3 regions of the Clavibacter sp. B3I6 genome follow, and region 3 is predicted to be linked to each of the others. Evidence: predicted binding sites of a transcription regulator. Region 3 holds the regulator's gene; each other region holds the start of a gene.

Region 1 (4,231 bases), 2.6 Mb from region 3:
GTGGAGCCGGGCTTCAGGTGCGCGAGGGCCGCCTTCGTGATCCAGAACATCGCGTAGACGTTGGTCTTGAAGGTGACGTCGAACTCCTCGTCCGAGATCTCCTCGAGCGTGTCGAAGTTCTGCTGCTTGCCCGCGTTGTTCACGAGGATGTCGAGGCCGCCGAGGCCCTCGACGGCCTTCGCGACGAGCTCGCGGCTGAACTCGGCCGTGGAGATGTCGCCGGGGATGGTGACGGCCTTCCGGCCGGCCTCCTCGATGAGGGCGACGACCTGCTTCGCGTCCTCCTCCTCCTCGGGGAGGTAGGAGAGGGCGATGTCCGCGCCCTCGCGGGCGAAGGCGATGGCGACGGCCGCGCCGATGCCCGAGTCGGCGCCCGTGATGAGGGCCTTGCGTCCCTCGAGGCGGCCGGATCCGCGGTAGCTCTTCTCGCCGCGGTCCGCGGTCTCCTGGAGGTCGGCGTCGAGGCCGGGTCCGTCCTGCTCCTGGGCGGTCGTGTCGATGCCGCTGTACATCGCGGCGGGGTCCTGGAAGGTGTACTGGTCGTCGCTCATGGGGTCTCCTCGTGCTGGATCTGCGTGGGTGCGTGCGGATGCGGTGCGGGTGCCGGCGTCAGCTCGGCGGGGTGTCGTCCAGGTCGATGTCCTGGCCGGCGAGGTCGTTGGGGGCGAGCGCGGGCTCGGCCTCGCCGTCGACGCCGAGGGAGTCGGCCTCGGGCTCGGCGTTCGCGCCCATCACGGCGTCGTCGTCGTCGACCTGCTCGACGGGCTCGTCCGTGTCGGGGAGGACGGTCTCGCCGGCGACGGCGTCGTTGACGACCGTCTCCTTGTCGATGCCGACCACGTCGAGCGCGGTGTCGTCGCCGGTCGAGTCGTCACCGGGGGTGGTGGAGGTGGCGTCGGTCATCGGGTCACTCACCGGCCTCGGGCTTGGGGTGGCCGGGGATCGAGTCGCCGCTGAGGTTGAGCTCGTCGGGGTCGACGTCGATCTCGCCGACGTCGTCGGGGCCGCCGGAGCCGGGGAGCACCTGCACGTCGTCCTCGGCGTCGGGGGCGTCCGGCGAGACGGCGTCGCTCTCGGAGATCTGCTGCTCCTGCAGCACCTTGGTGTCGTCCTCGCTGGGCGAGGTGAAGTCCCTGTCCGGGAGCGTGTCGGAGGGCTCGAGGTGCGGGTAGTCGGTGTCCATGCGCTCGACGCTACGCTCGCCCTCCAAGGGCGTGGGGTGGCATCCGGCAAACGCCCATGAACGGTCCGCGGACGCCGCCGACCCGCTTCCCGAGGGCCGCGCTACTGGTCGTCCGGGCCCTCGCCGAACGGGTCGGGCTCGTCCTCGCGGGCGTCCTCCTCCTCTGCCTCCGCGCGGGTGGCGACCGAGTCCGCGTCGATCGGCTCGGGCTCGGCGAGCGGGGTCGGGGTGTGCTCGCGCGCGCCGGGATCCGTCACGTCAGCGGCCCTCGGGGTCGACGTGGCCCGCGGCGTCGTCCGCCGGCGCGCCCATGTGCGAGTCGGCGGCGGTGACCGCCCGGTTGTCGGGGACGGCGGGGTACTCGGCGTCGGCGGGATCCGCGTCCTCGACCTCGAGGGTGTCCTCCTCCGCGTGCCCGTACGTCGTGCCGTCGGGTTCGCGGACGGCGTCGCCGGTGCCCGCGGGGGCGTCGTCGCCGGCGGGGGAGACCACGTCGTCCACGGTCACCAGCCCGTCGGGATCGCCGGGGCCGCGCCCGGTGCGGATGCCGTCTGCCTGGTCTTCTCGGTCGCTCATGCTCCCACCCTACGAGCGACCCGTGCACGCGGAGGAGCCGCCGCCCGCTTCCGCGGACGACGGCTCCTCGTCGTGGGGTGCCGGCGGGCACCGGGTGGGTCAGCTCGCGGCGGGCGCGCCCTGCTCCACCGTCAGCGTGCGCGCCTCCTGGCCCTGGGGCTCCTCGGACGTCACCGCGATCTTGCGCGGCTTCGCCCGCTCGCTCACCGGGATGGTGACGCTGAGCACGCCGTTGGCGTAGTGCGCGGAGATGCGCTCGGTGTCGATGCCCTGGCCGAGCGTGAGCTGGCGGAGGAACGTGCCGGCCACGCGCTCGCGGGTGAGCCAGCGGACGCCGGGGTCGCCGGCGAGCGTGCGCTCCGCGCGGATGGTCAGCAGCTGACCGTCCACGTCGATGTCGACGGAGCCCGGGTCGATGCCCGGCAGGTCGGCGGCCAGCACGTAGGTGTCGCCCTCGCGGTGCAGGTCGATGGGCATCGGACGGTTGGCCTGGCGGGTCTCGGCCAGCGCGCCCATGGCGCGGTCCAGCTCGCGGAACGGATCGAAGGTCATGTTCATGCTCGACTCCTCTGATGATCTGTGGGGTTGAGCCCACTCGGCTCAACTACGTCGACATTAGCACTCCGAGCAGGCGAGTGCCAAGCCGTTCGCCGAGGGCGAATGTCACTCTCATCACCGGTTCAGGCGCGTCGACGGAGGTCGCGCTCCATGCGGCCGATGAGGGTCCATACCGCGCGCGAGAGGTCCGGGTGCTCCAGCGCGATCCCGCGCAGCAGCCGGTACTCGAAGCGCGCGACGACGCCCGGCGCGGTCGACGGATGGCGCACGCGCGCGAGCTCCTCCGCCAGCCCCGCGGCCTCGAGCGCGTCCTGGCGGAGGGTCGCCACCACGTGCTCGTCCACGGTGGGCAGCTCGGGGATGACCTCCCACGGGTCGTCCCCGTTCCGGCAGCGGTGCTCGATCACGGCGTCCAGCTCGTCGCGGGCCTCCTGGCGCAGCACCTCGAGGCTGGCGGGGAAGCGGGCGTGCACGGGCGGATCCTCTCGGGCGGTCGGGGTGGGGGACCCCGGCCTCGCGACCGGGTCCCCTTCACGCTACGTCATGCCCCGGACCGCCCCGGACCGCCTCGGACCGCCCCGGACGGGGAGGCGGGACGCCGTGGGTAGCCTGGAGGCCCGGCCACCAGGAGGACCCATGACCGACACCGCCCGCCCCGTCGCCCTCGTCACCGGGGCCACCCGCGGCATCGGCCGGGCGATCGCCGAGGACCTCGGCCGCACCCATCGCGTCATCGTGCACGGGCGCGACCGGGACGCCGTCGACGCGCTCGCCGCCTCCCTCCCGGACGCCGTCGGCTGGGCGGCCGACCTCGCCGCGGGCGGGCTGGACGCATTCGTCCCCGCGCTCGACCGGCTCGACGTCCTCGTGCACTCGGCCGGCGTGATCGGCGGCGACGCCGTCGACCGCACGCCCGTCGAGGAGTGGCGGCGCGTGTTCGAGGTCAACGTCTTCGCGGTCGCCGAGGTCACGCGGATCCTCCTGCCCGCGCTCCGGGCGGCCGGCGGGCAGGTCGTGCTCGTCAACTCCGGATCCGGCTTCACGGCGAACCCCACGGGCGGCGTCTACGCGGGATCCAAGTTCGCCCTCCGCGCGCTCGGCGACGCCCTCCGCGAGGAGGAGCGTCCGCACGGCGTGCGCGTCTCGAGCGTGCACCCGGGCCGCGTCGCCACCGACATGCAGCGCGAGCTCCGCGCCAAGGAGGGCGGCGAGTACGACGCGGCGCGCTACCTCGAGCCCGCGTCCGTCGCGCGCGCCGTGCGCCTGGTCGTCGACCAGACCCGCGACGGCACGCTCGAGTCGGTGTCGCTGCGGCCGTTCGGGGGCTGACCCGCCGGGCCGCGCCGATCAGCGCCCGCGGAACGTCGCCCGGATGTCGTCGACGACGAGCCCCGGCTGCTCGAGCAGCGCGAAGTGCCCGCCGCGCGCGACCTCGCTGAACAGCACGAGGTCGGTGTACCGGCGCTCCGCCCAGCGGCGCGAGCGGCGCACGTACTCGCCCGGCATGATGCTGAGCCCCGTCGGGATGGTGATCGGCGCGTCGATCGTGCCCGGCGTCGCCCAGCCGACCTGCGCCGACTCCCAGTAGAAGCGCGCCGCGGAGGCCGCCGTGCCGGGCAGCCAGTACAGCATCACGTCGTCGATCATCTCGTCGAGCGCGAAGAGCGCCTCGGCGTCGCCGTGCTCGTCGTGGGACCCGCCGACGTCCTGGAACATCGCGTAGATCCACGCGGCGAGACCCGCGGGGGAGTCCTGCAGGCCGTACCCGACGGTCTGCGGCCGGGTCGACATCATCTGCGAGTAGCCGGACAGCTGCTGCCAGTAGTGCCCGGTCTCCGCCATCATCCGCCGCTCCTCGTCGGTGGCGTCGCGCATCTCGTCGTCCGTCGGCATGAAGGGCGCCATGTTGAGGTG
Region 2 (4,231 bases), 2.1 Mb from region 3:
GGACCTCCTCAGCACCGACGGCGGCCCCGGCCGCCCGCTCGAGACCCCGAGCATCGCGCTCCTCGTCTCCGGCGGCCACACCTCCCTGCTGCTCGTGCGCGACCTCGTCGACGACGTCGAGCTCCTCGGCGAGACCATCGACGACGCGGCGGGCGAGGCGTTCGACAAGGTCGCGCGCGTGCTCGGCCTGCCGTACCCCGGCGGCCCCCACATCGACCGGGTCGCGGCCGACGGCGACCCGAAGGCGATCCGCTTCCCCCGCGGCCTCAGCCTCCCGAAGGACATGGAGCGCCACCGCTACGACTTCTCCTTCTCCGGCCTCAAGACGGCGGTGGCCCGCTGGGTGGAGAAGCGCCAGGACGCCGGCGAGCCCGTCCCGGTGGCGGATGTCGCCGCGAGCTTCCGCGAGGCCGTCGTCGACGTGCTGCTCACCAAGGCCGTCGCCGCGTGCGTCGAGCACGGCGTGCCGCGCCTCCTGCTGGGCGGCGGCGTCGTCGCGAACGCGCGGGTGCGCGAGCTCGCGGCGGAGCGGTGCGCGGCCGCGGGCATCGAGCTGCGGATCCCGCCCCTGTCGCTCTGCACCGACAACGGCGCGATGATCGCGGCGCTCGGTGCCCGCCTCATCGTGTCCGGCCGAGCACCGTCGGGCCTCGCGTTCGGCGCCGACTCGACCCTGCCGGTCACCGTCGTCCAGGTCTGACCGCCGCCCGTCCCCGCGTCCCCGCTGAGCGGGACCCCCGTACGGGGCATTTCCGCGTGCCGCTGAATGCGGGACGCGCATCACGGTATGTTCCCAGGGACGAAAGGAACGACAATGACCGATCCGCAGAACCCGGACCGCTCCGCCCACGACTTCCCGCCCGCTCCCGGCCAGCCGTCCTACCCGGCGGCCCCCGCTGCCGGATCCGGCTCGCCCTACGCGGCGCCGTACCAGCCCGGCCAGGGCGGTGCTCCCAAGAAGGGCCTCGCCATCACCTCGATGGTGCTCGGCATCGTCTCGGTCGCGCTGTCGCTGTTCCTCTGGTTCCTCACGTTCTTCGTGGGCATCGCGGCGATCATCACGGGTGTCCTGGCGCGCAAGCGCAACCCGGAGGCCAAGGGCTTCGCGCTCACCGGCATCATCACCGGCGTCGTGGGCGTCCTCCTGAGCCTGCTCTTCGGCATCCTCGCGATCGCGGTCATCGGCGGCGCCCTGAGCACGGGCACCATCGACGGCACGCCCATCCCGACGGCTCCGTAGCACGCACCACCCGCACGACACGACGCGGCCGTCCCCTCGGGGCGGCCGCGTCGTCGCGTCCCGGCCCGCGGGCCGACCGGCCTCAGCCCGCGTCGACCCCGTGCCGGTCCGCGAGGATCGCCACGCGCCGGCCGCCCACGCGCGTCGCGATGAGCGTCGCCGACGCGTCGCCCTTCAGCTGCAGCCGCGTGCGCAGCCGCGCCGGATCGACGTCGACCCCGCGCTTCTTGATCTCGAGCGTCCCGATCCCGCGCGCCCGCAGCTCGCGCTTCAGGCGCTGCTCGTCGAGCGGCAGCACCTCGCGCACGCGGAACCCGCGCGCGAAGGGCGTCGCCTGCTCCCGGTCCGACGTGATCCACGCGATGCCCTCGCCGACCATGCGCCCGTCGAGCGACCGGGCCACGTCGCCGATGAGCCGCGCGCGGATCACCGCGCCGTCCGGCTCGTACAGGTGCGCGCCGAGCTCGCCGAGCTCCGCGTCCTCGCTGTCGGCGGCCGACGTGAGCTCCGCCTGCGACCCGCCGGCGATCACGAGCGCCGCCCGCCGCACGCCGTCGCGCCGCGTGGGCCCGAACCACAGGCCCATCTCCACCGCCTGCCCGTCGACGGACACCCACTGCGCCTCCGCCTCCTCGGGGATGAGGTCGCGGTCGAGCCCCGGCCCGAGCTTGATCCCGGCGGCCCGCCCCGCCGCGAGCGCGAACGCGGCGGAGAGGGTGGGAGAGTAGGCGTCCGGATCCGAGATGCGCCGGGTGGAGGAGTGCCCGTCGGTGCGCCGCGCCGGGTCGAGGTACACGCCGTCGACGCGGCCGGCGTCGAACGCCTCGGCCGTGCCCTGCTCGACCTCCGCCTCGGGGAAGGGCGCCAGGTTCCAGCCGGCGACCGCCGCCGTCACCTCGTCGCGCTCCACGGCCGTCACGCGGATCCCGATGGCCGCCATCGCCATGGCGTCCCCGCCGATCCCGCAGCCGAGGTCCGCGACGTGCGCGACGCCGGCCTGCTGGAAGCGGCCCGCGTGCTGCGCCGCGACGGCCAGCCGGGTCGCCTGCTCGAGCCCCGCCTCGGTGAAGAGCATGCGCTCGGCGAAGTCGCCGAACTTGACCCGCGCGCGGGCCCGCAGGCGGGCCTGCGTGAGCACCGCGCTGACGCGGGCGAGCGAGTGCCCCTCGGCCCGCAGCGCGCTGACGATCCGCACCATGTCGTCGCCCGGTCGGGGCTCAGGGAGGGAGTCGAGCAGGCGGAGCCCCTCGAGCGAGAGCACCTCGCGGAGGTCGGTCTGGTCCATCCGCCCACCGTACCGGGGCCGCTTCCCACGGATTGGCACTCGCGTTGCACGAGTGCAAGCCCAGCCCGTAGAATCTCACCTGGCACTCTCCCCCGGGGATTGCCAATCAGTCTTGTCCCGTATGTGAGAAGGAAGAGGTCAACCGTGTCGGTCTCCATCAAGCCGCTCGAGGATCGCATCGTCATCCAGCAGGTCGAAGCCGAGCAGACCACCGCGTCTGGTCTGGTCATCCCCGACACCGCCAAGGAGAAGCCCCAGGAGGGCGAGGTCGTGGCCGTGGGCCCCGGTCGCATCGACGACAACGGCAACCGCGTCCCGCTCGACGTCGCCGTGGGCGACAAGGTCATCTACTCCAAGTACGGCGGAACCGAGGTCAAGTACGACGGCCAGGACCTCCTCGTCCTCTCCGCGCGCGACGTCCTCGCCGTCATCGAGCGCTGACGCTCGTCGCGTAGCGACACCGCACCACCCGGGAGCCCGGCCGACGCGTTCGGCCGGGCTCCCGTGCGTCCGGGAGGGCGCCGTCCGCCGCGGGGCTAGCCTCGGGAGGTGACGCACCCCGCCCCGGAGCCCTCGACCCGCACCGGCCTCCTCGCCGCCGTGAGCGCGTACGGCCTGTGGGGCGTGCTCCCCGTCTTCTTCCTCCTGCTCGTCCCGGCCGGGGCGTTCGAGATCGTCGGCTGGCGCATCCTCTTCTCGCTCGTCGTCTGCGCCGTCGTCATCACGGTCGCCCGCCGCTGGTCGCACGTGGCCGCCATCGTGCGGAGGCCGCGGATCCTCCTCGGCCTCGGGCTCGCCGGCCACCTGATCCTCGTCAACTGGACCGTCTACGTGTACGGCACGCTCTCCGGCCGCGTCGTCGAGACGGCGCTCGGCTACTTCATCAACCCGATCGTCACCGTGCTCCTCGGCGTGATCCTGCTGCGGGAGCGCCTGCGGCCCCTGCAGTGGACGGCCGTCGGGCTGAGCGCCGTCGCGGTCGCCGTCATCGCGATCGGCTACGGCCAGCTGCCGTGGGTCTCGCTGGCGCTCGCCGGGTCCTTCGGCCTCTACGGCCTGGTGAAGAAGCGCGTGAGCGGCGGGGCGGACGCGCTCTCGGGCCTGGCGCTCGAGACCGCCTGGCTCGTGCCGGCCGCCACGGCCATGCTCGTGATCACCGGAGCGGGAGCGGGCCTCACGATCGGCACGGTCTCGCTCGGGCACACCCTCCTCCTGGTGAGCACCGGCGTCGTGACCGCGGGACCGCTCCTCCTGTTCGGCTTTGCCGCGGGCCGCCTGCCGCTCTCGGTGATCGGCCTCACCCAGTACCTGGCGCCGCTCCTGCAGTTCGCCTTCGGCGTCTTCGTGATGCACGAGGCCATGCCGCCGGAGCGCTGGGCGGGATTCGCGATCGTCTGGGCGGCCCTCGTGCTGCTCACGATCGACATGCTCCGCACGGCCCGCCGCCCGGCGGCGCCCCGGGTGCCCATGCAGAGGGAACCGGCGGTCGTCGACGGCATCTGATGCGGATCCCGTCGCGCATTCCCCGAAAGGTAACGATCGGGTCGCGTTACACGCTGGAAATGCCGATGCATTGTGTCCGTCTCACGCGCACCCTAGGGTCGCACCAGGCGAGGCGCGCATTCGCGTGCCTCATGCACCACATTCCCGAGCATCACCACACACATCCATAAGGAGCACCATGAGCGCATTCGGCAGGGCTTCGG
Region 3 (4,231 bases):
GGGGTCACCAGCGCCCGAGGGCCGCGTTGACCAGCGCCAGCGCGGCGGGCCCGGCGGTGGACGTGCGGAGGATCCCCGACCCGAGCGCGACGGGCACGGCGCCCGCCGCCCGGAGCGCCTCGACCTCGGCCGGGCTGATGCCGCCCTCGGGTCCGACGACGAGGAGCACGTCGGTCGCCGGTCCGTCCGCCGGGGCGGCCAGGTCGAGCCGGGACAGGCGCGCCTCGGCGGTGGGGTCGAGCACGAGCACGCGCGCGGTGGCGGCGAGGCGCACGAGGTCCTTCGTGCTCGCGAGCGCCTCGACCTCGGGCACGTGCGGCCGGATGGACTGCTTCACGGCCTCGCGCACGATCGCGCGCCAGCGCTCCCGGCCCTTCGCGACCTTCGCGCCCTCCCAGCGGGAGACGGAGCGCTGCGCCTGCCACGGGATCACGGCGTCCACGCCCAGCTCGGTGGCGGCCTGCACGGCCAGCTCGTCGCGGTCCCCCTTGGCGAGGGCCTGCACGAGGACCACGCGCGGCGACGGCGCCGGGTGCGCCTCGACCGACTCGACGCGGAGCTCCAGGCGCTGCGGATCCGCCGCCGTGACGGTGCAGGACGCGATGGTGCCGCGCCCGTCGCCGACGAGGAGGCCCTCGCCCGCGCGCACGCGGCTGACGGTGACCGCGTGCCGGGACTCCTGCGGGCCGAGCGACACGACGCGGCCGACGGCGAGGTCGGCCGCGTCGAGGTCGTCCGCGAGGTGGAAGTGCGCCACGGTCAGACGTTGAGGAAGCGGTCGCGGAGCTTCTGGAAGAGGCCCTGCTGGAAGTGCGCGAGGTGCGGGGCCGGCGCCTTGTTGCGCTTCGCGAACTGCTGGATGAGGTCGCGCTCCTTGTGGTCGAGCTTCTGCGGGGTGACCACCTGGATCCCGATCTTCAGGTCGCCGCGCCCGGAGCCGCGGAGCTTCGTGACGCCGCGGCCGCGGACCGTGATGATCTCCGCGCTCTGGATGCCCGGGCGGAGCTCGAGGTCCACCGTCCCGTCGAGCGCCTCGATGTGCGCGTCGCTGCCGAGGATCGCGTCGACCATGCTCACCTCGACGGTCGCGAGCAGGTCGTCGCCGTTCCGGCTGAAGACGTCGTGGTGCGCGACCTTGATCTCGAGGTACAGGTCGCCGTTCGGGCCGCCCGCGGGGCCGACCTCGCCGGAGCCCGGCATCTGCAGGCGGAGGCCCGTGTCGACGCCGGCCGGGATGTCGACCGGGACGGTGCGGCGGGCGCGGACCCGGCCCTGGCCGGCGCACGTCGGGCAGGGGTTCGGGATGACCGTGCCGTACCCGCGGCAGGTGCCGCAGGGGCTCGACGTCATGACGTTGCCGAGGAGCGAGCGCACCTGGCGCTGGATGCTGCCGGAGCCGTGGCAGATGTCGCACGTGACGGCGCTCGTGCCGGGCTGCGCGCAGGAGCCCTGGCAGGTGTCGCAGACGACCGCCGTGTCGATCTCGAGGTCGCGGTGCACGCCGAAGATGACCTCGTCGAGCTCGACCTCGACGCGGAGCAGCGCATCCTGGCCGCGCTCCTGGCGCGACCGCGGGCCGCGCCCGCCCCCGCCGCCCTGCTGGCCGCCGAAGAACGTCTCGAAGATGTCGCCGAAGCCGCCGAAGCCCTGGCCGCCGCCGCCGAACCCGGCCTGCGGGCCGAGGTCGTACTGCTGGCGCTGCTGCGGGTCGGACAGCACGTCGTACGCGTGCGTCACGAGCTTGAACCGCTCGGCCGCGTCGGGGGCGTCGTTGACGTCCGGGTGGAGCTGGCGCGCCTGCTTGCGGTACGCCTTCTTGATCTCCTCTGGCGTCGCCTCGCGGCTCACGCCGAGTACTTCGTAGTGGTCAGCCACGTCGGGCCCTTCGGTGGTGATGGTCGTGGGGATCAGGGGCGGTGCTCCGGCGTCGAGCCGTCACCGCTCCTCGAGCAGGCGCGAGAGGTAGCGCGCGACCGCGCGCACCGACGCCATGTTGGTGGAGTAGTCCATGCGGGTCGGCCCCAGCACGCCGAGGCGCGCGAGCACGCCGCCGGACGAGCTGTAGCCGCTGGTGAGCACGCTCGTCTCGCCGAGGCCGAACGGGGCGTTCTCCCGGCCGATGCTCACGGAGACGCCGTGCTGGTCGGCCTCCATCTCGCCGAGCAGGCGCAGGAGCACCACCTGCTCCTCGATGGCCTCGAGGACGGGCGAGATGCTGCCCGGGAAGTCCCGCTCGGTGCGGGCGAGGTTCGCGGACCCGGCCAGCAGCAGCCGCTCCTGCCGGTTCGCGAGCACCTGCTCGACGAGCGTGCCCGCGAGCGCGGAGGCGGCGGCGCGCTGCTCCGGCTCGACCTCGTCCGACATCGTCTCGAGCCGGGTCGCGGCCTCCGCGAGGCCGAGGCCGCCGACGGCCTGGTTGATGCGCGTGCGCATCCCGGCCAGGAAGGCGTCGTCCGGGTCGCCCGCGAGCTCGACGACGCGCTGCTCGACGCGGCCCGTGTCCGTGATGAGCACCGTGAGCACGCGGGTCGTCGACAGCGCGACGAGCTCGACGTGCTTCACGTGGCTGGTCGCGAGCGACGGGTACTGCACGAGCGCGACCTGGTTGGTGAGCTGCGCGAGGAGGCGCACGGTGCGCGCGAGCACGTCGTCGAGGTCGACCGACTCGCCGAGGAACACGTGGATCGCCTGACGCTGCGCCGGGGTGAGCGGACGCACGTCGGCGAGCTGGTCGACGAACAGCCGGTAGCCCTTGTCCGTCGGCACGCGGCCGGAGGACGTGTGGGGCGCGGCGATGAGCTCCTCCTCCTCGAGGAGGGCCATGTCGTTGCGGATGGTGGCGGCCGAGACGCCGAAGGCGTGGCGCTCCACGATGGACTTGGAGCCCACGGGCTCGCGTGAGGACACGTAGTCCTGCACGATCACCCGGAGGACGTCGAGCCCGCGTTCCGAGACCATGGCGGCTCCCTCCTGGCACTCGTCGGTTCTGACTGCCAATCGTACCGCGGCGCGGAGCCTCCTCGGCATTGCCGGTCGCGCGTCGGCACCGGTACCGTGGACGGGCCGGACGTCGCCCGGTCCCACCCCGATCCGAAGCGGCCCGCCGGCACGAACGCCGGCCGGCGCCGCGCACCGAGAGGCCCCACCGGAATGTCCGCACCCGACCCCCACCCCTACGGCGCCCCCGCACCGCTCACGCCGAGCGAGGACCGCCTGTGGGCGTCGCTCACGCACTTCCTCGCGCTCCTCATCGTGCCGACCTTCATCGTGTGGCTCGTGTTCCGCGAGCGCGGCCGCTTCACGGACCAGGAGGGCAAGGAGGCGACGAACTGGACGATCAACGTGACCGGCGCGCTCGTCATCCTCAACGTGCTGCAGGCGATCTTCGTGGTCATCCCCTTCCTCGGGATCCTCATCAGCCTCCTGCTCGGGCTCGTGATCTTCGCGGTGGTCGTGGTCAACATCGTCTTCGCCATCATCGGCGGCACCCGGGTGCAGAGCGGCCGTCCCTACCGCTACCCGCTCAACATCCGGTGGATCAAGTAGGCGGTCGCCGGTGAGCGCGCGGATCCGGCACGTCGCCATCGACTGCCGGGACCCGCACGCGCTCTCGCTCTTCTGGGCCGGCGTGACCGGGTTTGAGGAGGACCCCGACGAGCCCAACCGCCCCGGCGACGACGCCGCGTGGCTCGGCGACGCCGTCTCCGGGCTGGGCATCATCCTGCAGCGCGCGGACACGCCGAAGACGGCGAAGAACCGGCTGCACCTCGACCTCGCCCCGGACGACCGCACCCGCGACGAGGAGGTCGAGCGCGTCCTCGCGCTCGGAGCGGAGCTCGTCGCCGACCGGCGGAACGCCGACGGCAGCGGCTGGGTCGTGCTCGCGGACCCCGAGGGCAACGAGTTCTGCGTCGAGCGGAGCGACCTCGAGCGCGGCGCAGGCGACGAGGTGGGCGCCGCCGTCCTCTGACGGCCGGAGGACGCTCCCCCAGGGCCTCGCCCGGCCGGTCCTCGGGCGCTCAGTCCTCGAGGAGCCGGCGGACCACGGCGTCGGCGAGCAGGCGTCCCTGCAGCGTGAGCACGAGCGTGCCGGCGAGGGCCGCGCGCGCATCCACGAGCCCGTCGGCGATGAGGCCCGCGACCTGGCGGCGGCCCTCGGCGGTGAGCGTCGGGATCGCCAGGCCGTCGCGGATGCGGGCGCCGAGGAGCACGCGCTCCACCTCGCGCGTCG

What was found. The regulator HrcA, encoded in region 3, represses chaperone genes, less so after heat shock. The targets are predictions, from matches to a motif close to TTNGCACTCGNNNNNNNCGAGTGCNAA.
Region 1: the regulator HrcA is predicted to act here: its motif matches at 2,375-2,401, upstream of QFZ62_RS15000 (Hsp20/alpha crystallin family protein).
Region 2: the regulator HrcA is predicted to act here: its motif matches at 2,558-2,584, upstream of groES (co-chaperone GroES).

The regions. Positions count from the first base shown of each region.
Region 1 is NZ_JAUSYL010000001.1:3,105,862-3,110,092, forward strand. It holds gene QFZ62_RS14975 (glucose 1-dehydrogenase) at 1-551, opposite strand, end outside; gene QFZ62_RS14980 (hypothetical protein) at 610-903, opposite strand; gene QFZ62_RS14985 (hypothetical protein) at 908-1,183, opposite strand; gene QFZ62_RS14990 (hypothetical protein) at 1,285-1,440, opposite strand; gene QFZ62_RS14995 (hypothetical protein) at 1,442-1,759, opposite strand; gene QFZ62_RS15000 (Hsp20/alpha crystallin family protein) at 1,859-2,317, opposite strand; gene QFZ62_RS15005 (hypothetical protein) at 2,440-2,790, opposite strand; gene QFZ62_RS15010 (SDR family oxidoreductase) at 2,954-3,646, shown strand; gene QFZ62_RS15015 (epoxide hydrolase family protein) at 3,665-4,231, opposite strand, start outside.
Region 2 is NZ_JAUSYL010000001.1:2,602,204-2,606,434, forward strand. It holds gene tsaD (tRNA (adenosine(37)-N6)-threonylcarbamoyltransferase complex transferase subunit TsaD) at 1-700, shown strand, start outside; gene QFZ62_RS12700 (DUF4190 domain-containing protein) at 815-1,240, shown strand; gene QFZ62_RS12705 (class I SAM-dependent methyltransferase) at 1,323-2,525, opposite strand; gene groES (co-chaperone GroES) at 2,670-2,966, shown strand; gene rarD (EamA family transporter RarD) at 3,075-4,028, shown strand; gene QFZ62_RS12720 (ABC transporter substrate-binding protein) at 4,207-4,231, shown strand, end outside.
Region 3 is NZ_JAUSYL010000001.1:539,153-543,383, forward strand. It holds gene QFZ62_RS02510 (16S rRNA (uracil(1498)-N(3))-methyltransferase) at 5-757, opposite strand; gene dnaJ (molecular chaperone DnaJ) at 760-1,875, opposite strand; gene hrcA (heat-inducible transcriptional repressor HrcA) at 1,936-2,958, opposite strand; gene QFZ62_RS02525 (DUF4870 domain-containing protein) at 3,151-3,546, shown strand; gene QFZ62_RS02530 (VOC family protein) at 3,557-3,970, shown strand; gene hemW (radical SAM family heme chaperone HemW) at 4,020-4,231, opposite strand, start outside.